DNA from 3 places in the Massilia haematophila genome. Region 2 is predicted to be linked to each of the others. Evidence: predicted binding sites of a transcription regulator. Region 2 holds the regulator's gene; each other region holds the start of a gene.
The links. Region 2 encodes FNR, which switches genes on or off when oxygen is low (the NO sensors DNR and NnrR bind a similar motif). Its sites were predicted from a motif close to TTGATNNNNATCAA; they were not measured.
Positions count from the first base shown of each region.

Region 1: the regulator FNR is predicted to act here: its motif matches at 3,113-3,126, upstream of ACFOPH_RS06025 (Kdo hydroxylase family protein).
Region 3: the regulator FNR is predicted to act here: its motif matches at 1,621-1,634, upstream of ACFOPH_RS05265 (universal stress protein).

Region 1 covers NZ_JBHRVV010000001.1:1,336,916-1,344,749, reverse strand. Annotated here, with positions in the region: gene ACFOPH_RS06045 (TonB-dependent receptor) at 1-333, opposite strand, end outside; gene ACFOPH_RS06040 (TonB-dependent receptor plug domain-containing protein) at 373-1,323, opposite strand; gene ACFOPH_RS06035 (LacI family DNA-binding transcriptional regulator) at 1,634-2,647, shown strand; gene ACFOPH_RS06030 (hypothetical protein) at 2,758-2,952, shown strand; gene ACFOPH_RS06025 (Kdo hydroxylase family protein) at 3,180-4,043, shown strand; gene ACFOPH_RS06020 (NADH:flavin oxidoreductase/NADH oxidase) at 4,363-5,475, opposite strand; gene ACFOPH_RS06015 (hypothetical protein) at 5,707-6,297, opposite strand; gene ACFOPH_RS06010 (zinc-dependent alcohol dehydrogenase) at 6,308-7,492, opposite strand; gene ACFOPH_RS06005 (glutathione-independent formaldehyde dehydrogenase) at 7,626-7,834, opposite strand, start outside.
Region 2 covers NZ_JBHRVV010000001.1:2,171,848-2,179,681, reverse strand. Annotated here, with positions in the region: gene ccoG (cytochrome c oxidase accessory protein CcoG) at 1-519, shown strand, start outside; gene ACFOPH_RS09655 (FixH family protein) at 548-1,072, shown strand; gene ACFOPH_RS09650 (DUF885 domain-containing protein) at 1,446-3,287, shown strand; gene ACFOPH_RS09645 (VOC family protein) at 3,537-3,965, shown strand; gene fnr (fumarate/nitrate reduction transcriptional regulator Fnr) at 3,972-4,739, opposite strand; gene ACFOPH_RS09635 (cytochrome ubiquinol oxidase subunit I) at 4,959-6,416, shown strand; gene cydB (cytochrome d ubiquinol oxidase subunit II) at 6,420-7,427, shown strand; gene ACFOPH_RS09625 (DUF2474 domain-containing protein) at 7,427-7,603, shown strand.
Region 3 covers NZ_JBHRVV010000001.1:1,158,865-1,166,698, reverse strand. Annotated here, with positions in the region: gene ACFOPH_RS05275 (hypothetical protein) at 321-818, shown strand; gene ACFOPH_RS05270 (universal stress protein) at 1,009-1,497, shown strand; gene ACFOPH_RS05265 (universal stress protein) at 1,730-2,659, shown strand; gene ACFOPH_RS05260 (universal stress protein) at 2,712-3,536, shown strand; gene ACFOPH_RS05255 (PHA/PHB synthase family protein) at 3,547-5,343, shown strand; gene ACFOPH_RS05250 (hypothetical protein) at 5,546-5,941, shown strand; gene ACFOPH_RS05245 (glycerate kinase type-2 family protein) at 6,605-7,834, shown strand, end outside.

The sequences.
Region 1 (7,834 bases), 830 kb from region 2:
GGCGTAATAGAGGCCGGCCTGCCAGTCGACCGTCTTGCTGCCCAGGGACTGCAGTTCCAGCTCGTGGCTGTGGCTGCGGTAGTGCGAGTCGACGGTGGTGTGCTCCTGCCACACGCCGCCGGTGCGAATACTGGTCGGCACCACGGCGCCGCCATCCTGGTCGAAGCGCATCGAGCCGCGGTACTTCGAGAAGCCGGCAATGTAGTGCAGGGCCAGGTCCTGGTTCAGGTCCCAGGAAAGGCGGCTGCGGACGTTGTGGCTGTCGCGGTCGATCCAGGGCGCGCTGTCGCTCAGGGTGGACCAGTGCTTCTGGCCCGGACGCGGTTGCTGCATCAGGTTGGCGCTGGGCGTGCCGCGATCGGCGAAATTCTCCTAGGCGATGTTCCAGCGCAGGTCCGGGTTGATCTGCCAGAGCAGCGAGACGCGCGCGGCGGTCTGGTTCTGGGCGCTGTATTTCTGGTTGCCGACCGCGTAGTTGTTCGGATTGATCGGGCGGAAGGCGGCCGGGTCGCCGCCGTCGGCGACAAAGGCCTGGCGTTGGGATTCGAGCGGCACGCCCGGGAAGCTCTGGTAGTCGACGTAACCGTCGTGCTGCTCGTGCACCACCGCGAAGCGCAGGGCGGCATTCTCGGACAGAGGCACATTGAAGGCGCCGCGCGCGCCATAGCGGTGGTAGTTGCCGATGCCGCCTTCGACATAGCCGGAGCGGCTGTCCAGGGTCGGCTTGACGGTCTGGATGTTGACCGCGCCGACGGTCGAGTTGCGGCCCCACAGCGTACCTTGCGGACCGCGCAGCACCTCGATGCCCTCGACGTCGAACAGCAGGGCGGTGGCGCCTTCGGCGCGCGGCGAATAGACGTTGTCGACGAACGACGCCACTTCGGGATCCGCATACTGGGTCTTGGCGCTGTCGTTGCCGATGCCGCGCAGGGTCATCGTGGTGACGCCGTGGTCGCCCTGGGCGGTGGCCTGGAAGCCCGGCACCAGGGCGACGACGTCGAGCATGGTCTGGACGTGGTTGTCGGCCAGTGCCGCCGCGCTGAGGGCGGTGACCGCCACCGGCGTCTTCTGCAGCGAGGTATTGCGCTTGGTCGCCGTGACGCGCACCTCGGGAATGACGTTCGCGTCGGCGCCGGCGCCGGCGAGGTTGGCCGGCTGGGCGGGCACCGCCGCGGCGGCGTTCGCCTCCGGCGTCTGGATCGGGGTTTGCGTGCTGGACTGGTCCTGGGCGTGGGCGCTGCCGATGCTGGCCAGCAGGGCGAGGACGGCGAGGCGGATCTGGGCGTGGGCATACCGCCCGCGTTGCGGTGCAGAGGTTTGCATGGTGTCTCCAATTTGGAATTATTGATTTTTACGTCAGCCGGCGTCTTTGTTGTGAAACCGATTTCATCCGCCGTGAAAACGATTTCATGGTAGATTACGTGTTATCCGGAAGTCAAACAATTTTTGCAACTGGCTTGCGCGGGTGTCTCCTGGATGTGAAGAGGCACCGCCATGAAAGCGTTTCACGAGACCCGATATGCCGCGCCGGCATTCGGCGTCCCGGTTCCGTAAGCCCTTGGGAAAGAACGAAAAAACGCATGATATACTTCAGTCAACCCGCCCCCGTCGGTGCCGCCACTATTCACCACGCATGAAAAACGACGACAGCAGCACCGCCACCTTGTACGAGGTCGCCAGCGCCGCGGGCGTGTCGCCGGCCACGGTGTCGCGTTTTCTCAACGGTACCGCCAAGGTCTCCGACGACAAGCGCAAGACCATCGAGCGCGTCATCGACGAGCTGAACTACAAGCCGAACCGTCTCGCGCAAAGCCTGAAGATGGGCAGCACGCGCACCATCGGGGTCCTGACCCAGTCGCTCGAAAGCGGCTACTTCAGCCAGGCCATGATCGGCATCGAGGACGCAGTCAAGCAGGCAGGTTATGCCTTGCTGATCATGAGCGGCCACTGGCATGCCGACGAAGAAGCCGAACGCGTCGAACTGCTGATCGGCCGCCGCGTCGACGGGGTGGCCATCCTCTCCGGCAAGCTCAGCGACGGGCAGATCCAGGGCTACTCGCAACGCGTCCCGATCGTGGCCTTCGGCCGCAAGCTCGAAGGCGAGCGCCTGATGGGATTTTGCCTCGACAATTACCGAGGCGCCTGCGACGCGGTCGACCACCTGGTGGAGCAGGGGCACCGCCGCATTGCCTTCATCATGGGACCGGAAGACCACGAGGACGCCCAGGCGCGCCTGGCCGGCTACCGCGACACGCTGGCACGCCACAAAATCACCCCGGACCCGGCCCTCATCGTTCCCGGCGACTTCCAGGAGTCCGGCGGGCTGTTGGCGGTGAACCAGCTGCTGGCGACGAACCAGCGCTTCACTGCCATCTTCGCCAGCAATGACCTGAGCGCCTACGGGGCGAGGCTGGCCCTGTATCGCAGCAACATCCGGGTCCCGGACGACATCTCGATCATCGGCTTCGACGATCTGCACAGCTCGATGTACACGACGCCCCCTTTGACCACCGTGCGGCAGCCGCTGTACGAGGTGGGGAAGGGGATCGGCCGCATGATGCTGGCCATGCTCGGGCAGAAGCAGGCGGAAGTGGAGATCCCGCAGCTCGGGCTGATGGTCAGGGAATCGGTGCGCAGGATTGCGTAGCGTCCCCGCCTGTCTCTCGCCAGGGAAGGGAAGCACATCCTGTGCGGGCTCGCCCTGGGAGCTGGTTTCCCATGTTGGCATGTCGGAAGGGCCCCGATGACACGGCCGCCATGCTGGACCGTCCGATGGACCGTTTTGTGACCGTGTACGGTCCGGATGACGGGAACGGTTGCACCTCGACCGGCGCTTGCCTGAGCAGCCAGGCGCCGGATGCACGCCACGCAATAAAACAGTTCCGCCAATTCGGCTCGACCTTCAAACACGAAGGGCTGCACACTGCGGGCATGGCGATCTTTTTTCTTTAACTCGACATTATTTACTGTAATGTCGAGTTCGTATCATGGCGAACGCAGGTGCCGTCCGGGACGGGCAGGCCCCTCCTGCGGGACGATCGGGGTTGCCACCAGGCGCGTATGGAAGCACCTTCGCCTGTGATACTGCCTGCAGCCAACAGGTCCCGAATCTTTGATCTTGATTAAGCAACCCAATCGTGCGAGTGCGGCTCCCGCCTGAGAAGGCGAATACTGGCGCGATGGAACCGCAGATTGTCGAGATTCGCAGCCTGCCGCATGAACCTTCCGGCAGCAACTGGAGTGCGGCCCTCGAGGCCGGCAAGGTTCTTTACTTTCCCTCGCTTGCCTTCGAACCATTGCCCGCAGAGTGGGTACTGTTCACGCCTGGCATCCGCGATCCAAAGAGCCGCAATATCAGCCTGGACGCCAACGACAGGCTCAAGGGAGCGGCAGGCGAAGCTGACACCAGCCTGGCGCTGGCGGCGATGATGGCCCGGTTCCGGCAACAGGCCGACGGTTTGCTCGCTTCCTTGTTTCCTGCCTATGCCGGCAAGCTCCGACGCGGGCCGGTCAGCTTCCGGCCGGCGCAGGTCGAAACGCGCGTGCAGTCGTGGCGCGCGGACGACCGGCGCTTGCATATCGATGCATTCCCATCCCGCCCGAACCGCGGCGAACGGCTGCTGCGGGTGTTCTCGAACGTGAATCCGGAAGGCCTGCCGCGCGTTTGGCGTGTGGGACAGCCCTTCGAGCAGGTTGCCGAACGCTTCCTGCCGCGCCTGGCCAGGTATTCGCCGCTGAAGGCCAAGGCCTTGCAACTGCTCCACGTGACCAAGTCGCTGCGCAGCGAATACGATCACCTGATGCTGCAAATGCACGATGCGATGAAGTCCGATCCCGACTACCAGCAGAATGCACCACAGCAGCGCATCGACTTCCCGGCGGGCTCGACGTGGGTGTGCTTCTCGGACCAGACCTCGCATGCGGCAATGTCCGGGCAATACCTGCTGGAGATGACCGTGCAGCTGGCGCCGGCGGAACAGGTCGACGTGGAAGCGAGTCCGCTGGCGATTTTGTCGAGGATGACGGGAAAGGTCCTGGTCTGAGTTCGGCAGGAGCATCGGTTGCCGGCGCTTGCGGGTGCCGGACCGCCGTCGGGTAGCTACTATCGACTGCCCGGGAGCTCCTCCATGAGGCGCCAGGAAAGGGACGTGCAAACGGCCGGCTCAATCCTGTATTTAACATAATATAGATTATGCGGTGTTTTGAATTGCATGGACGGCGCCACGGCGAGCCGTTCGTTTACCGTACCGCGCAGCCCCGTCCGACCGAATCTCTGCGCCGGCTCCGTTCCTGATCCGGTCCGGACGATGTCTTGCCTGCTTCAGCCGCGCGCCCGGCGCGGTTCAAGGCAGCGAACCGCGGTTATTTCGCGCGCCGCTTCACCGCGTAGCCATATTGCACCGGCCAGGCCGGCTCCTCCTCGAACGCATGCTGGGCCTTCAACGCCCAGTACGGTTCGCGCAGCAGTTCGCGCCCGAGCAGCACCAGGTCGGCGTCGCCGCCGGTAATGATGTCGTCGGCCTCCTTCGGATCCGTGATCAGCCCGACCGTGCCGGTGAGGATGCCGGCGTCTTCGCGGATACGGCGGCTGCACGGCACCTGGTAGCGCTTGGCCACGGGAATGCGCGCGGTCGGCAGATTGCCGCCGGTCGACACGTCGATGAGGTCGACGCCCTGATCCCTGAGGCGCCGCGACAATTCCACGGATTGTTCGATGTCCCAGCCGCCGGCGGCCCAGTCGGTGGCGGAAATGCGCACGAACAGCGGCAGCTCGCCGGGAACCACGGCGCGCACGCGTTCGGTCACGCGCAACACCAGGCGCATCCGGTTCTCCAGGCTGCCGCCGTACTGGTCGTCCCGCTGGTTACTGTGGGGCGACAGGAACTGGTGCAGCAGGTAACCGTGCGCGGCGTGGATCTCCAGCACCTTGAACCCGGCCACAAGGGCGCGCCGGGCCGCGGCCTCGAAGGCGTCGACGACGGCGTCGATGCCGGGTTCGCCGAGGGCGACGGGCGTCGGGTCGCCCGGGTGAAACGGAATCGGACTGGGCGCCACCACCGGCCAACCGCCCTCCTCGGGCGTTTTCAGCGTCGCGCCGCCCGTCCACGGTGCAGCGGTGCTGGCCTTGCGTCCCGCGTGCGCGAGCTGGATGCCGGCGACCGCGCCCTGGTCGTTCACGAAGCGGGCGATGCGCGCCAGGGGTTCGATGTGATCGTCGCTCCAGAGGCCCAGGTCGCCTGGGGTGATGCGGCCGTCCCAGGTGACGCCGGTCGCCTCGACGATCACCAGCCCGGCGCCGCCCACCGCCCGGCTGCCCAGGTGCACCAGGTGCCAGTCGTTGGCCATGCCTTCCTCGGCCGAGTACTGGCACATCGGCGCCATGGCGATGCGGTTGCGCAGGGTGAGGCTGCGCAGGGCCAGCGGGCTGAGCAGGTCGACTTCCGGCAGTTCCTGGTCGTGGGCGGCGCCCGCCATCGCGCCGTGTGCGCTGGGCTGGGATGCCTGGGCGGCCTGCGCCGTGGGTTGGGCACTATCCGGCTTCATGTTTGCCTCCGGTGATCAACAAGATTGAATCTGGAAAGGAACCGGGAACATGCGCGCTCGGTTCGTGTCGTCCGCGATGTATCGCCGCCCTCCCCGCGTCCGCAGCCCTCGCCTGCCGAACGCGGGGCGACGGGCGCGCCCGGACGGAGCGGCCCGGCGGACTCAGTAACCCCTGCGGCGCTTGCGCAAGGCCATGATGCCGCCCACCAAGGCAGTGGTGATCAGCGCCTTGCGCACCAGCCCAGCCGGGTTGTAGCGCAGCTCGGAGCGGATACCCATTTCTCCGAGCACGTTGGGCACATGACCGTGCGCCAGGTCGTCGACGATGCCCTCGACCATGTTGACGCGGTCGGCGGCGATCAGCATCAGCCAGTGGCGCAGATCGTTCTCCGGCAGCTTGTAGGCCAGGCGCCTGATCGCGCCCGACAGCCACTTGGGCGGCTGGGCCGTGCCGAAGATCGGGGTGATGCCCGGCCGCTCCGGCGAGCAGAACACTTCGACGGTCTGCGCCTGCTGCACCGGCTGTCCCTCGGGCACGTGGATGAAGCGTGGCGGCGTGCGCTCCATCGGCACGGCCGGCCGGTTCTTCTTGTCGAGGTCCGAGCCCCAGCCGGGGATGGCCCGCAGCGTTTCGATGGGCGGACTGTGCCGGTTCAGGTCGTAGTCGAGCTGGCGCTCGTAGTCCACGTGGCCGTGGTGATGCGGGTGGCGCCGCTGCTCGGCCAGGTCGCGGCGGGCGATTTCGGTGTCCATGGCTGCTCCTTCAATGGATGATGCTGGTCGCCATCGCTCGCGCCGAGCCTGCGCGCGGAGGGATCAGTACGGGTTTGATGCAGTTGTCGTACTTGCTCGAGAAGATGTGGTAAGCGTCCGACACCTCCTCCAACGGCACCCGGTGGGTGATGATTTCCTTCGGGTTCAGGTGCCCCTGGCGGATGTGCTCGATCAGGTGCGGCACGTGGCGCTTGACGGCGGCCTGGTTCATGCGCATCGTGATGCCCTTGTTCAGTGCGTTACCGATCGGGACGGCGTTGAAGGTCGGCCCGTAGACGCCGACGATCGACACGTTGCAGCCCTTGCGCACCGAGTTGATGGCCCAAAACAGCGCGGTCGCCGCGCCCGCCTGCAGCATGGTCCAGCGCCCGGTGAGGGTCTGCGCCAGGCTGCCCGACGCCTCGCAGCCGACGGCATCGATGCATACGTCGGCGCCGAGCCAGTCGGTCATCTTCTTGATGTGCAGGGCCACGTCGCCCACCTCGCGGAAATCGATGACTTCGCAGCGGGCGTAGCGCTTGACAAACTCCAGGCGGTAGTCGATGTGGTCGACCACGATGACGCGGCCGGCGCCGAACAGCCAGGCGGACTTGGCGGCGAAGATGCCGACTGGCCCGGCGCCGAACACCACCACGGTGTCGCCTTGCTGGATGTCGCCCATCTCCGCGGCCTGGTAGCCGGTCGGCAGCGCGTCCGTCAGCAACACGGCGTCGTCGTCCACGATGTCGTCCGGGATCTTGTACGGCCCCACGTCGGCCATCGGCACGCGGACGAACTCCGCCTGGCCGCCGTCGTAGCCGCCGGTGGTGTGCGAGTAACCGTAGATGCCGCCCACCGCCGTCGCTTCCGGGTTGGTGTTGTGGCAGTTGCTGTACAACTCTTTCTGGCAGAAGAAGCAGGAGCCGCAGAACAGGTTGAACGGCACCAGCACGCGGTCGCCCGGCTTGAGCGTCTCGACCGCCGAGCCGACCTCCTCGACGATGCCGACGAATTCATGGCCGAAGGTGTGCCCGATACGCGTGTCGGGCACCAGGCCGTGGTACAGGTGCAAGTCCGAGCCGCAGATGCAGGCGCGTGTCACGCGGACGATGGCGTCGCCCGGGTGTTCGATCACTGGGTCCGGCTTTTGCGAAGCGCGGATCCGGTATGGTCCGCGGAAATTAGTCGCTAGCATAAAAACCTCCTGACAAGATTGCTCCCGCACTCCGACAGCGGCCGCCATCGGACCGAAAAAGTAGGAGACCACCGATGGCGCTACGGTCGTTATCGAAGTGCGGGCCTTACTGGCAAATCAGTGTGCGGCGCCCTCAGGAACCCGGATGCAGGATCACCTTGGTCCAACCGTGCTCGCGCCCGTCGAAGTGCTTGTAGGCGTCCGGGGCCTGGTCCAGTTTCAGCTCGTGAGAGACGATGAACGAGGGCTTGGCGCGGCCGGCGTGGATCAGGTCTCGCAGTTGCCGGTTGTAGGCCTTGACCGGGCACTGGCCGGTGCCGACGCGCTGTCCCTTGAACCAGA
Region 2 (7,834 bases):
TGCAACAGCGTGATGGACAAGGTCGGAAAACCCGCTGGCCTGATCCGCTACGCCACCGAGAACGCGCTCGCCAAGGGCTGGGGCACGCGCGAGGTGCGGCGCCGCCTGGCGCGCCCGCGCGTGCTGGTCTACACCGCGGTGCTGGGTCTGCTGGTCGCGGCGATGACGACCTCGCTGGCCCTGCGCACCCCGCTGAAGGTGGACGTGATCCGCGACCGCGGCTCGATGGGACGCGAGGCGGAGGATGGCCGCATCGAGAACGTCTACCGCCTGCAGCTGATGAACACCAGCGAGGCGCCGCGCCGCTATCGGCTGGCGGTAAGCGGCATGGCCGGCGCCGCCATCGTCGACGCCGACGTCGTCGCGCTCGACGGCGCCAGCACGCGCGCGGTGCCGGTGCGGGTGCGTGCGGAAGGGGCGGGCCAGCCCGGTTCGCACCGCATCGCATTCACCGTCACCGCGCTCGACGACCCGGCGGTCGCGGTGCGCGAAGAAGCGGCCTTCATCGTGCCGCGCTAGCGCAGTTCAAGTCGAAAAGGAAAATATCATGCAAGCGACTTCATCCCCGGCTGCGGGCACGCCCTGGTACCGCCACCGCTGGCCCTGGTTCATCATGCTGGGCCCGCTGGCGGTCATGCTGGCCACCGCCGTCACGGTCGTGCTGGCGCTGCGCACGCCGGACGCGGTGGTGGTCGACGACTACTACAAGCAGGGCAAGGCCATCAACCAGGACCTGCGCCGCGACCACGTCGCCACCAGCCTCAAACTGGTGCTCGACGCCCGTTTCGACGCCCGCAGCGGCATGCTGGCGGGACGCCTGCACAGCTTCGGGCGGCCGATGCTGGCGCCGTTCCGCATCTACCTGGCGCACCCGACCCAGCCGCAGAAGGACCTGGCGCTCGAAGTGCTGCCCGACGACTACGGCCATTTCCGCCTCGAGGTGCCGGGCCTGGAGATGACGCACTGGCAGGTCGTGGTCGAAGGCGAGGGCAGGCAATGGCGCCTGGCGCGCAGCTGGAGCCCGGGGAAGGATGCGGGCCTGAAGATCGCCGCTGACGAGGTCGAGCCTTGATGTTGCTGTTGTAGGGTGGGCTCTCGAGCCCACGCGGATGCTACCGGTGCGCACCGCACCGTTTATCTGGGCCCGTGGCCGCCGCGATGGTGCCGATATTCACGTGGTGAGACCGCGTGGGCACAAGTGCCCACCCTACGAAAAACTCGGCACAGTCGTAGGGTGGACTCCCGAGTCCACGCGGTATGGTGCCGTTGAGAACCGTACCCTTTGCCGGAGCCAGTGTCCCGGGAACGTCGCCGGTGAGGCGCGTGAGCACAAGCGCCCAAAGGAGCCCCGTGCACCGCAGCTGTAAAGACTGTCCTTCCCCAACTCTTCCATGTTAGATTTTCGTCACGGCAATCTGCCGTACGACCAACTAGAAGAGACATCCATGCCCGCACGCTCCCAGCGCCTCCTGCGCACCGCCATCGCCTCCCTGTTCGTCCCGCTCGCCATCGCCGGCGCCACGCTGCCGGCGCTCGCAGCGCCGGCGGCAGTGGCGGCTTCTTCCTCGCCGGCCGTCAAACCGAACGCCGCCTTCGACAAGTGGGCCGACCAGTTTGCCCAGGACTGGGTGCGCGGCAATCCGCAGTTCGCCACCGCCACCCAATACTTCAGCGGCGCCGAGCAGGATGCCCTGGACCGCCAGCTCACGCCGCAGACCCCGGCCCAGCGCAAGAAGATGATCGCCAAGGCAAAGGAAGGCATCGCGCGCCTCGACAAGTGGCTGGCCGGTCCGCTGGACGAGACCCAGCGCATTTCGGCGGCGGTGATGCGCTGGTCGCTGTCGAACACGGTCGCCAACGAACCCTTCGAGGACCACGGCTTCGTGTTCCAGCAGTTCAGCGGCGCCCAGGTCAGCCTGGTCAACTTCATGACCCAGACCCACCCGATGCGCCGCGCTTCAGACGTCGACAGCTACCTGGCGCGCCTGGAGCAGGTCGGCACGCGCATGGACGAGGCCCTGGCGCGCGCCCGCGCGGCCACCGCCAGGAAAATGATCCCGCCGCGCTTCATCCTCGAGCGCGCCCAGTACCAGGTCGACACTTTCCTGAAGCCGGCCGCCGCCCAGAACGTGCTGGTGACTTCGCTCGAACAGCGCACCGCGGCGCTGCAGGACCTGGCGCCGGAAGCGCGCAGCGCGGCGATCGCGCGCGCGACCCGCATTGTCGAGGACAAGATCCGCCCGGCCTACAGCCGCGTGCAAGCCTTCATGGCCGAGCTGCATCCGAAGACGAACGACGCCGCCGGTATTTCGCGCCTGCCGGACGGCCTGGCCGCCTACAACCGCGCGCTGGCGAACTACACCAGCACCAACCTGACGGCCGAGCAGATCCACGCCATCGGCCTGCGCGAAGTGGCACGCATCGAAGGCGAGATGGACAAGCACCTGCGCGCGCTCGGCTTCAATGAGGGCAGCATCGAGGCGCGCATGAAGGCGCTCGACGCCACCTTCCAGCCGAAGGGCGAGGGCGATCCTCGTCTCGCCATCCTGGCGCAGTATGCCGAGATGGTGAAGGATGCAGAGCGCCGCAGCGCCTCGCTGTTCAACCTGAAGCCGCGCGCGCCCGTCGAGGTGCTGCGCGAGCCGCCGCTGACCGAAGCCTCGGCCGCCGCCCACTACAGCCTGCCGGCGCCGGACGGCAGCCGTCCCGGCGTGTTCTGGGTCCCCCTGCGCGGGCCGACCTTCGACATGATCCGCATGCGCAGCCTGTCCTACCACGAAGCGGTGCCGGGCCACCATTTCCAGCTGGCGATCCAGCAGGAACTGAAGGGCATCCCGAAATTCCGCAGCCAGCGCATCTTCAGCGGCGGCAGCGCGCACAGCGAAGGCTGGGCGCTGTACACCGAGCGCCTGGCGGTGGAGCAGGGCTGGTACGAAGGCGACGTCCCGGGCCTCTTGGGGGCGCTCGGCTCCGAGCTGTTCCGCGCGCGCCGCCTGGTGGTCGACACCGGCCTGCACACCAAAGGCTGGACGCGCCAGCAGGCGGTCGACTACGGCATCAACGTCCAGGAAGTCGACCGCTACGTCGCCTGGCCGGGCCAGGCCACCGCCTACATGATCGGCATGCTGCGCATCGTCGAACTGCGCGAGAAGGCCAAGGCCGAGCTGGGCGAGAAGTTCTCGCTGCCGGGCTTCCACGACATGGTGTTGAGTAGCGGCTCGGTGCCGCTGGACGTGCTGGGCCAGCTGGTCGACCAGTGGATTGCGAAGGAAAAGGCGAAGGCGTAAGCGCTGACGCGATCGTTGGTTGGGCACGCCGTGCCCACGCGAACCGTCGGCCGATCGACTGCTTCCGTCCGGATGACGATGCCGGCAAGGGCGTAGGGTGGACACCTGTGTCCACGCGGTAGGGCGGCTGATCAGCCGCCTCGACAACAAGAACCGCGCGTGGCCGCGTGCGATGACACGGCGTGGACACAGGTGTCCACCCTACGTTAATCTGGACACTTCCGTCGACCACTCAACAAGGAGCGCAGCATGGAAACCCAGGAATTGCACCGCGGACGCCTGATCGACCACCTCCAGCTCGTCGTGCGCGACCTGGCCGCAGCCCGCAGGTTCTACGACGCGGTCTTCGAGGTACTGGGCGTGCCGCTGGGCGGCGAGGGCGAGGATTATTTCTGGGCCGACGAGCTCTTCGTCTCGACGCCCGGCAGCGAGGCGGCGCAGGGCGTGCTGACCGGCCGCCACCACCTGGCCTTCCAGGCCGCCGACCGCGCCATGGTCGACGCCTTCTACGAAGCGGCATTGCGGGCCGGCGGCAAGGACAATGGTGCACCCGGCGAGCGCAACTACCATCCGGGCTACTACGGCGCCTTCGTGATCGATCCCGACGGCAACAACATCGAAGCCGTGTACCACGGCCCGGCCACGCGCAGCGCGCAATCGGTCAAGGTGACTTTCTAGACTCGGTCACGCCATCGGGCTGCACTGCTCGGTGCCGGCGGCGATCGCGCGCAGGTGGGCCGGTTCGAGCAGCGTGACCTCGCGCTTGTCGACCGCGATCCAGCCCTGTTTCTTGAAGCGCGACAGCAGGCGGCTGACGCTTTCGATCGTCAGGCCCAGGTAATTGCCGATGTCCTCGCGCGACATGCGCAGGGCGAAACTGGTCGAGGAATAGCCGCGCGCGGCGTAACGTGCCGACAGGTTCACCAGGAACACCGCGAAGCGCTGCTCGGCGCGCATGTTGCCCAGCAGGAGCATGACGTTCTGTTCGCGCGTGATCTCCTGGCTCATCATGCGGTGGAAGTGGCGCAGCAGGGCCGGCACTTCGCCGAACAGTTCCTCCAGCCGCGAGAACGGGATCTCGCACACCTCGCTGCTTTCCAGCGCAACCGCGTCGCAGTGGTGGCGGTCGCCGCTGATCGCATCCATGCCCAGCAGTTCGCCGGCCATCTGGAAACCGGTGATCTGCTGCTCGCCCGCCGCGTTGACCTGGTAGGTCTTGAAGTGGCCGAAGCGCACCGCGTACAGGCTGCGGAAGGGTTCGCCCATGGCATACAGGCGCTCGTCGCGCTCCAGGCGCCGGCGCCGGCCGATGATCTTGTCGAGCCGCTCGATGTCCGCGTTTTCCAGGCCCATCGGCAGGCAGAGCTGGTGCATGCTGCAGGCGCTGCAGCTGGCCTTCAGCGCCTGGATGCTGATCGGGGAGGAAGCGGGGGGAGGGGTGACTTGGGTCATCGGTCTACGAATAGTCGCGGTCAATACGGGAATTATAGTCCGGTCCGGCGCCGTGGCCAGTCTTTTGCCGCAAGCTGTCCAGTTGGAAAAGCCTGATAAACAGGCGCAATGGACGCGGGGCTGTGCGTGCACATGCGGGTCAAGGTCAGGGAAAGATGCCAATTGTGCGCTTGCCAAGCCGTGCTAGATTCTGGACACCGCAGATCACGAGGAGGGTTCATGTTCGGCCTATCGGCGTTGGATCTGGCACGCATCCAGTTCGCTTTCACGATGTCGTTCCACATCCTGTTCCCCGCAGTGACCATCGGCCTGGCGAGCTACCTGGCCGTGCTCGAGATGTCCTGGCTGCGCACCAGGCGCCAGGTCTACGTCGACCTCTATCACTTCTGGCTGAAGATCTTCGCCGTCATGTTCGGCATGGGCGTGGTCTCGGGCATCGTGATGGCCTACCAGATCGGCACCAACTGGAGCTATATGTCCGAGTTTGCCGGCAGTATCATGGGGCCGGTGCTGGCCTACGAGGTGCTGACCGCCTTCTTCCTCGAGGCCGGCTTCCTGGGCGTGATGCTGTTCGGCTGGAACCGCGTCGGCCCCCAGCTGCACTTCGTCGCCACCTGCATGGTCGCGATCGGCACCCTGATCTCGGCCACCTGGATCCTGGCCGCCAACAGCTGGATGCAGACACCCCAGGGTTATGCCATCGAGGGCGGGCGCATGGTGCCGGCCGACTGGCTGGCGATCGTCTTCAACCCCTCGTTCCCGTTCCGCCTGATGCACATGGTGGTCGCCGCCTACCTCACCACGGCGCTGATCGTGGGGGCGGTCGGCGCCTGGCAGCTGTTGCGCCGGCGCGACAATCCGGCGGTGCGCAAGATGCTCTCCATGGCGATGTGGATGCTCCTCATCGTCGCGCCGATCCAGGCCGTCATCGGCGACTTCCACGGCCTGAACACCGCCGAGCACCAGCCGGCCAAGCTGGCGGCGATGGAAGGGCACTGGCAGAACGAGCCGGGCGAAGCCATCCCGCTGTTGTTGTTCGGCATACCCGACATGGAGGCCGAACGAACCCGCTACGCCGTCGGCATCCCGCGCCTGGGCAGCATCATCCTCACCCACAGCTGGGACGGCCAGTTCCCCGGCCTGAAGGACTTCCCGAAGGACGAGCGGCCGAATTCCCTGATCGTGTTCTGGAGCTTCCGCCTGATGGTCGGGCTGGGCCTGCTGATGATCGCGCTCGGGCTGTGGAGCCTGCTGCTGCGGCGCGGCGGGCAGCTCTTCACCAAACGCCTGTTCCTGCGCGCGGCCCTGTGGATGGGGCCGGCCGGGCTGGTCGCCATCCTGGCCGGCTGGGTGACCACCGAGGTCGGGCGCCAGCCCTGGGTGGTGTACGGCGTCCTGCGCACGGCCGACGCGGTGTCGCCGCACGGCGCCCCGGCCCTGGCCCTGACGCTGGCGATCTTCGTGGTCGCCTATTTCTTCGTGTTCGGCGCCGGCACCGCCTACGTGCTGCGCCTGATGCGCAAAGGGCCGCAGCATTTCGCGCTGAACCGCGCCCCCGAGGGCGGCCCGGGCGAGGACCGTACGCCGATGCGTCCGCTCTCGGCCGCCGACGTGGGCAACGACGACGAGGGCACGGCCGAGGGGGCGGGCGACGCCGCCGACGGGGAAAGGAGCTGAACCATGGGCATCGACACCTCGGTCATCTGGGCCGTCATCATCTACTTCGCCGTCTTCATGTACGTGCTGCTGGACGGCTTCGATCTCGGCATCGGCATCCTGTTCCCTTTCGTCAAGCAAAAGCGTGACCGCGACACGATGATGAACACCGTCGCCCCGGTCTGGGACGGCAACGAGACCTGGCTGGTGCTGGGCGGGGAAGGGCTGCTGGCGGCCTTTCCGGTGGCCTATTCGATCATCCTGTCCGGCCTGTATCTGCCGCTGATCTTCATGCTGGTCGGCCTGGTGTTTCGCGGCGTGGCCTTCGAGTTCCGCTTCAAGGCCAAGGAGCACGAACGTCACCTGTGGGACAAGGCCTTCATCGGCGGCTCGGTAACGGCGGCCTTCTTCCAGGGCGTCTCGCTCGGCGCCTTCCTGGACGGGATCGCGGTGTCCGGGCGCAGCTACGCCGGCGGCGTGCTCGACTGGATCGCGCCGTTCCCGATCCTGGCCGGCTTCGGCGTGCTCATCGCCTACACCCTGCTGGGCAGCACCTGGCTGATCATGAAGACCGAGGGCGAGCTGCACGACCGCATGGTGCAGGTGGCGCGTCCCTTCGCGCTGATGCTGCTGGGCGCCATCGTGGTGGTCAGCATCTGGACCCCGCTGCGCGACCCGGCGGTGGCCGACCGCTGGTTCACCTTCCCGAACATCCTGTTCCTGGCGCCGGTGCCGGTGCTGGTCATCCTGTCGATCGCGCTCCTGCTCGGCTCGCTCAAGGGCCGGCCGCACCGCTGGCCTTTCGTGGCGGCCCTGGCCCTGGTCTTCCTCGGCTACACCGGCATGGCGATCAGCATCTGGCCGCACATCGTTCCCCCGCACATCACGATCTGGGAAGCGGCATCGCCGCCGGCCAGCCAGGGCTTCGCGCTGGTGGGCACGCTGTTCATCCTGCCGGTCATCCTGATGTATACGGTCTGGTCGTACTGGGTGTTCCGCGGCAAGGTCAAGGCCGACGCGGGGTATCACTGATGCGCCCGCGCTCGCGCGCCGGGTCGGACGCCAACGGGCAGGCCGGCAAGCGCCCGGCGCCGCTGTGGCTGCGCCGCCTGGGCTGGATGGCCGGCCTGTGGGCGGCCGGGGTGGCGGCCCTGTTCCTGGTCGCGGGGCTGATCCGGATGATCATGCATGCGGCCGGCATGCGCTGAGCGGGCAGCAAGGAACACAGCAGGGAACCCGACAGGGAACACGACAATCAGCTCGACAGTTACTTGTTGGTAAGTGTCGAGATATGCAAGCGGTTTCAAACGTGCGCGCCTCTACGGGGTGCAGGGACTACACTTTCGATAAAGATTTATTAACGGAGCGTCTCAGTGTCCATGCAGTCTGCATTACCCCAACACACTTCCACTCCGGCTAATGACGCCGTCAGCGCCTTG
Region 3 (7,834 bases), 1.0 Mb from region 2:
GCGTGCGGAATCGACCGCACAAGGCGAACACAATCGGGCCGAGCGCGCGCAGCGCCGGCGATTGCCAGGAGAGTGAGAACGGGCGGAGCCCGAAGCGGCGAAACGCGGCGGGGCCGCGTCGAGAGAAAGTATGGTAACAGCTACAACGCATTTGCACAAATGCACTGTCCATGCGGAACTGTTCCAAACTGTCAAATTTCGGCCACGTACCTGCACAGATTCGCACGCTCACCTAGCCCTATCACTTTGATTTGTATCAAAAACTAGTCCCGTCGCCTGTCGAAACTATTTGCTTGAACGGCAAACCATGGAGGGCGAACATGATGCGCAGCAACGCCGCCAACGGACGGGTACAGGTCATCGGCAGCGCGATGCGGCACGCGCGCAAGGTCCTGTGCAGCCGCATCGCAAAGCTGGTTGGCGCGCCGCATGCGGAATTCGTGGCGGGCTGGCCGCTGCTGGTGGCCGAAGTCGAGGCGCTATTTCGCCACGAGGAAACGTTGATGGAGGCGGCCGGCCATGGCGGCCTGCAGGCCCACCTGGCCGACAACGCGCTGGCCTTGTGCGCGCTGCACCGGGTCACGCCCCAGGTCGAGGCCGGCGACACCGACCTCGGCCGGGAAGCGCTGTGCGGGCTCGCCGCCATCCTGTCGCTGCACCGCTTCACCGCCGACCTGGCGCTGGTGGGCGGCAGCGCGCGCGGGCGCAGGAGCACCGGCGCGGCGGCAGGTTCGTCGGCCCGCTTCGCGCGCCATGACCGCGCGGCTGCGGTCCAGCTGGTCCTGCGGCGCCCGCCCGCCGGCGGAGCGGGCCGCTAGCAAGGCAGGTCCGGGTGTACGCGGGCGCGGCCATGCGGGATTGGGCGCACCGGACACGGTGGTGTTTTTGATATGCATCAAGGACCCGAGCGTCCGCTCAACCCATCCTGTCGGCGCGCCTGTCGTGCGCTCACGGGTGCCGACGCGGTGCCGACGAAGCACGCCACCATTCCCACAAGGAGAGCACTCCATGTACCGACGCATCCTGGTCCCCACCGACGGTTCCGCGCTGTCGAACGAAGCCGCCGATGCGGCCATTGCATTCGCCAAGGCCTGCGGCTGCGAGCTGGTCGCGCTCGCGATCGCCCAGCCGGAACCGGTGCTCTTGAGTGCCGAGGGCGCGCTCGCCACCGACGCCCCGGCCCGGCTCGACGTCCTGCTGGAACAGGCCAGGCGCGATGCCGACCGCGTCGCCGCGGCGGCGACGGAGGCCGGCGTGGCATGCAAGGCCGAGGCCGCCTACGGATATTCGCCCGCCGACGCGATCGTCGGGGCGGTGCAGCGCCACGGCTGCGACCTGGTCTTCATGGCCTCGCATGGGCGGCGCGGCCTGAGCCGCCTGATCGCCGGCAGCGTCACCCAGCGCGTGCTCGCCTACGCGACGGTGCCGGTGATGGTCTACCGTGCGCGCCCTGCACAACCTGAGGCGCCGGCGCCGGCGGCCGGAGGCGCGCGCTAGGGACGGCGGCCGGGCGCGGCGCGCGGCACCTCCCGCCGCGGCATGCGGCGTCGGCCGCGCAATACAAACCATCGATACTGTCCAGCCTGCTTATCAAGTACCGTTCGCGTCATCCGGCCAGATTTGATGCAGATCATGGCGCAGAGGCGCCCCGGGCAGCAGACTGGCCCTGGACCGTGCCGGCCCCTGGGCCCGATCCGGACGTTCAACCAACCCGTCTGACGAGGTGCGCATGTTCGAGCGGATACCGATTCCCAGCGAAGGCGCCGCGGCTGCGTCCCGCGCGCCGGCTGCGCGCACTGAGCTCGCCATGGGCTACGAGACCATCCTGGTGCATGTCGACCTCTCGCGCCACGCGCGCCAGCGCATCGAACTGGCCGCCGCCATCGGGGCGGAACACGGGTCCCACCTGGTCGGCGCGGCCATGACCGGCATCGGCAGCGCCGTCTTCCCGCACGGCTACGACGTTCCGCCCGGCACCCTGCTCGCCAGCTACGTCGAACCGCTGGCCCGTTCGGCCCGGCGCGCGCTCGACGATTTCGAAGCGATCGCCCGGCGCCACGGCGTCTCGCACGAATCGCGCATGATCTGCGACCAGGTCCCGGATGGCCTGGCGCTGCTCGCGCGCTTCGCCGACCTGGTCGTGGTCAGCCAGGACGATCCCGACGAAAGCCTGGGCAACACGCCCTCGGCCGCGCGCATGCCGGAGTACGTCGTGCTCAACGCCGGGCGCCCGGTGCTGGTGGTCCCGCGCGCGGCCCAGGCGCCGGCCTGCCCGCGCCGGGTCCTGCTGTGCTGGAACGGCAGCCGGCAGGCGTCGAGCGCGATGACTGCCGCCCTGCCGCTGCTGCAGCGCGCCGACCGCACCATCCTGGCCGTGTTCGGCGCCGCCGACGGCAACGACTGCGCCAGCGACCAGGAACTGGCCGACGCCCAGGCGTTCCTGGGGCGCCATGGCGTGCGCACCGAGATCGCCCGGCGCGACCCGCGGCACGCGGCGCAGCACATCGGCGGCGCAATGCTCGCGCTGGCGGCCGAGCGCGCTTGCGACCTGCTCGTCATGGGTTGCTACGGCCACTCGCGCTTCCAGCAACTGCTGCTCGGCAGCGCCAGCAGCACCGTCCTGCGCAACGCCGCCCTGCCGGTGCTGATGGCGCGCTAGCCTGCCGGCGCCCATCCGCAACCCGACCCGCCATCGAAGGAAAGGAACCGCCATGTACAAGACGATCATCGTTCATGTCGACGACAGCCCCGCACTGGACGCGCGGCTGCGCGCCGCCGCCTGGCTCGCCAATGCGCACGAGGCGCACCTGGTCGGCGCCGCCGCCACCGGCATGTCCTGGCCCGCCTATGCGTTGCTGACCGGCTCGATGGCGGTGGCGCCGGGCGACGAATACGACGCGCTGCGCACGGCGGGCCGCCAGAGCCTGGAGCGCTTCGCCGGGCGCGCACGCCAGCTCGGCGTGCAATCGCTGGAGGGGCGCCTGGTCGAGGACGAGAACCGCGACGCCCTGCTGCTGCAGTCGCGCTACGCCGACCTGGTCGTCATCGGCCAGGACCTGCCCGCCCCGGGCTCCCCGCGCGGCCTGCCGCAGTACCTGGCGCTGCACGGTCCGCGCCCGGTGCTGGTGGTGCCGCCCGCGTATGTCGGCCAGCCGCTGGCCGACAGCATCGTGGTCGGCTGGGACGGCAGCGTGCCGGCCCTGCGCGCGATCGACGGCGCCCTGCCGCTGCTGGCGGGCGCGGCCGTGGTGCGCCTGGCCCTGATCGATCCGGAGCGCGAAAGCGGCCTGCACGGCGACGAACCGGGCGCCGACATGGCGCTCTACCTGGCGCGCCACGGCGTGAAGGTCGAGGTCGTCGTCGAGCGCGGCAAGCGTCCGGCCGGGCAGGCGCTGCTCGGCATCGCGCAGGATGCCGGCGCCGGCCTGCTGGTGAGCGGCGCCTACGGCCACAGCCGCTACCGCGAGATCGTGCTGGGCGGCGCCACCCGCGTCCTGCTCGAACGCGCGCCGCTGCCGGTGCTGTTCGCGCACTAAAGGCCGGCGCATGAACCAGCCCGGACTCCCTTCCGGCGGCGTGCTCGAGCGCGACGCCAGCGCCTGGCAAGGCACGCGCCACCGCTATCCGGAAACCGCGGTCGAGCATGCGGCGGCCGACCTGGCGCTGCATGCCTGGCTCGGGCGCTTCACCGGCCACGTGTCGCCGGCCGCGCTGGCGATGGCCTGGCTCGACTGGAGCAGCCACCTGCTGCTGTCGCCGGACAAGCAGGCCGAGCTGGCGGCCCACGCCGCCTCGGCGCTCGGGCGCTGGCTGCATTACAGCGCCGGCGCCGCCGTCGCCAGGCTGGCCGAGCCGGTGGCGCCGCTGGCCGAGCCGATCACGCCGCTGGCCCAGGACAAGCGCTTCGACGATCCGGCCTGGCACCGTTGGCCGTGGAATGCACTCAGCCAGGGTTTCCTGCTGCAGCAGCAATGGTGGCACCGCGCCACCAGCAGCGTGCGCGGCATGTCGCAGCACCACGCCGACGTCGTCACCTTCGTCGCCCGCCAGCTGCTCGACTGCGTGGCGCCGTCGAACTTCGTCGCCACCAATCCGGTCGTGCTGGCAACCACCTGCGAACGGGGCGGCATGAACCTGGTGGGCGGCGCGCTGCGCGCCGCGCGCGACGGCTGGCGCGCCTGGGCCGGGCCGGCCGCACCGGGCCTGCTGCCCGGGCGCGACGTCGCCGTGACGCCGGGCCAGGTGGTGCTGCGCAACGAACTGATCGAGCTGTTGCGCTACGACCCGGTCACGCCGCAGGTGCATGCGGTGCCGCTCCTGATCGTGCCGGCCTGGATCATGAAGTACTACATCCTCGACCTGTCGCCGCACAACTCGCTGGTGCGCTACCTGGTCGGGCACGGCCACAGCGTCTACGTCATCTCCTGGAAAAACCCGGGGGCCGAGGAGCGCGACCTCGGCCTGGAAGACTACCGGCGCCTGGGCATCATGGAGGCGCTCGACGCCATCGTGCGCGAGACCGGCGCGGCGCGGGTCAACGCCTGCGGCTACTGCCTCGGCGGCACCCTGCTCGCGATCGCGGCGGCGGCGATGGCGCGCGAGCACGACCGGCGCCTGGCCAGCCTGACCCTGTTGGCGGCCCAGGTCGACTTCACCGAGCCGGGCGAGCTGTCGCTGTTCATCGACGAGAGCGAGGTCAGCTTCCTGGAGGCGACGATGTGGAGCCAGGGCTACCTCGACACGCGCCAGATGGCGGGCGCCTTCCAGCTCCTGCGTACGAACGACCTGATCTGGTCGCGGCGGCTGCGCCATTACCTGCTCGACCTGCCGGAACGCGAAACCGACCTGATGTCGTGGAACGCGGACGCCACCCGCATGCCCTACCGCATGCACTCGGACTACCTGCGGCGCCTGTTCCTGAACAACGACCTGGCCAGCGCCCGCTACCTGGTCGACGGCAAGCCGGTCGCCCTGACCGACATCGCCGCGCCGATCTTCGCGGTCGGCACCCGCACCGACCACGTCGCGCCCTGGCGCTCGGTCTACAAGATCGGCCTGCTCACCGACACCGAGGTGAGCTTCCTGCTGACCTCGGGCGGGCACAACGCGGGCGTGGTCGCGCCACCGGGCGGCGCCGGCCGCGCCTACCAGCTCGCCACCCAGGCCGACAATGCACCCTACATCGATCCGGAACGCTGGCAGCGGGAAGCGCCGGTGACCGAAGGCAGCTGGTGGCCGGCCTGGGAAGCCTGGCTGGCCGGGCACGCCGGACCGCTGGTCGACGCGCCGCACTTGCCCCCGGGCCTGGAACCGGCGCCGGGGCGCTACGTGCTCGCGTCCTAGCGAGGTCGGCGGGGCGGGACGGCGGCGCCGGCGTCGCGCATGGCCTGGCGCAAGCTGGCGCCGCCCACCCCGGCGCCCATGCCGGCCCCGGGCACGATTGCGGCGTGGTCGCCGAGCGCCCTCGGGACTTGATATGCATCAAACCACAACCCGCGTCCAGCCGGGACACTGCCATTTTTTGACATTCAAAACCAGGGACATCATGCGTTTCCGTCATATCGATATGCCGCCAGAAGCGGCCTCTACCGCGCTGCAGCACCGGCGCCGGGTCCTGCTGGATCGCATCGCCGGCCTCGGCAATTGCCCGGACACCGAATTCGCGCAGCAATTCCCCTCGGTGGTCGATGCGGTCGAGGCCGCCTTCCGCCACGAAGAGGCGCTGCTCGAACTGCTCGGCGACGCCGGCCTGCACCCGTGCCGCGCCCATCACGCCTCCATCCTGTGCGCCCTGCACCGTACCGCCACCCGCGTCGAGGACGGCGATCTCGAGCGCGGACGCGAGGTCGCCGCCGCCCTCGAGGCGATCCTGCGGCCGCCGCCGCATGCGCCGCTTCCGGCTTCCGGCGCCCCGCGACAGGGAGCACCGGCGCCGCACTAGCACGCCCGTCCGGCCGCGCCGGCCTGGAACGCGCGGCCCGCCTGCAACGCCGACCCTCCCGCGGGCATGGCGCCGAGGCGGCCCCACGCACCCGCCTGGCGCAGGGACACGGCAGACGGCACACGGCCTCGCGCGCAGCGCGGCATCGATGCCGTATCACAAAGTTGCAGTGATGATCTTGCGGTGCTGCAAGCCTTTTCCGTGCCGCGCGGAATTCACGATGCGTTCGCTCATATCCTGTTCCGAATCCGCTTGCACTGCCGCGCCCGCCCTCGTACTGTCGTGTTCGAGGTACGCAGGGCCGGGGGTGCACTCGGGCGCCGCGCCGACCCACGGCCCGCCGTTCGGAGATCATCATGACATCGCGACGCATGTTATTGTCCGGCCTTCTGTCCCTCCCCGTGCTGGCCTCCGGCGCAGCCCCCGCCCGCGGCGGCTGGCCGCCCGCGCACACCGCGGCCGGAGCTGGGGCCGGGGCTGGGGACGGCCCCGCCCCGACCTATTCGACCCAGCCCGGCACCCACGAACCGCCGCCGCGCCACGGCTGGCCCGCCGGACGCGCAGCGCCGCCAGCCCATCGGCGCTTGCTCATCGGCGGCACAGCGATACGCGCTAGAATGTCGGCATCGGCCGGCAACCGCCGGCCCGGAGGGAGAACCCACGATGCGATCGACGCCGCGCGAATTGCTGCTGAAGATGTTCGAGGCCGCCGTCGAGGCGGCGCAACCTGAACACTGCGTTCCGCCTCATCTGCCGCTGCATTTGTTGCAGGCGACGCCGAACCCGGGCCGGGTGCTCGTGATCGGCGCCGGCAAGGCCTCGGCCGCGATGGCCCGGGCGCTCGAACGCCACTGGCCCGGTCCGCTGTCCGGGCTGGTCGTGACCCGCTACGGCTACGCCGTCCCCTGCGAGCGCATCGAGATCGTCGAGGCCGCGCATCCTGTGCCGGACGCCGCCGGCCTGGCCGCCGCGGAACGCATGATGGCGCTGGTGCGCGGGCTGGGTCCCGAGGACACCGTGATCTGCCTGGTCTCGGGCGGCGGCTCGTCGCTGCTGCCGTTGCCGCTCGATGGCATCACGCTGGAAGACAAACAGCTGGTGAACCGCGCCCTGCTCGCGTCGGGCGCCACCATCGGCGAAATGAACTGCGTGCGGCGCCAGCTGTCCGGCATCAAGGGTGGACGCCTGGCCGCCGCCTGCCACCCGGCGCGGGTGGTCACGCTGCTGATCTCGGACGTCCCCGGCGACGACCCCTGCGACATCGCTTCCGGCCCGACCGTGGGCGACCCCAGCACCTGCGCCGACGCGCTGGCGATCGTCAAGCGCTACGGCATCGCGCTGCCCGCGCATGTGCGCGCCGTGCTCGAAAGCGGGGCCGGCGAATCGGTCAAGCCGGACGACCCGCGCCTGGCCGGCTGCGAAACGCGCATGATCGCCACCCCGCAAATGGCGCTGGAGGCGGCCGCCGCGGTGGCGCGTGAAGCGGGCATCGCGCCCCATATCCTCGGCGACGCGATCGAAGGCGAAGCGCGCGACGTCGGCAAGGTGATGGCCGGAATCGCGCGCCAGGTCGCCCGGCACGGACAACCCTTCGCGCCGCCCTGCGTGCTGCTGTCGGGCGGCGAGACCACGGTCACGGTGCGCGGCAGCGGCCGCGGCGGGCGCAACGTCGAGTTCTTGCTGGCGCTCGGCCTGGCGCTCGACGGCCGGCCCGGCATCCATGCGCTGGCGGGCGACACCGACGGCGTCGACGGCCAGGAAGAAGTCGCGGGCGCGCTGCTGGCGCCGGACACGCTGGCGCGGGCCTGGGCGCGCGGCATCCGGCCGGCCGACGCCCTCCAGGACAACGATGGCCATGGCTTCTTCGGCGCCCTGGGCGATGCGGTGGTGACC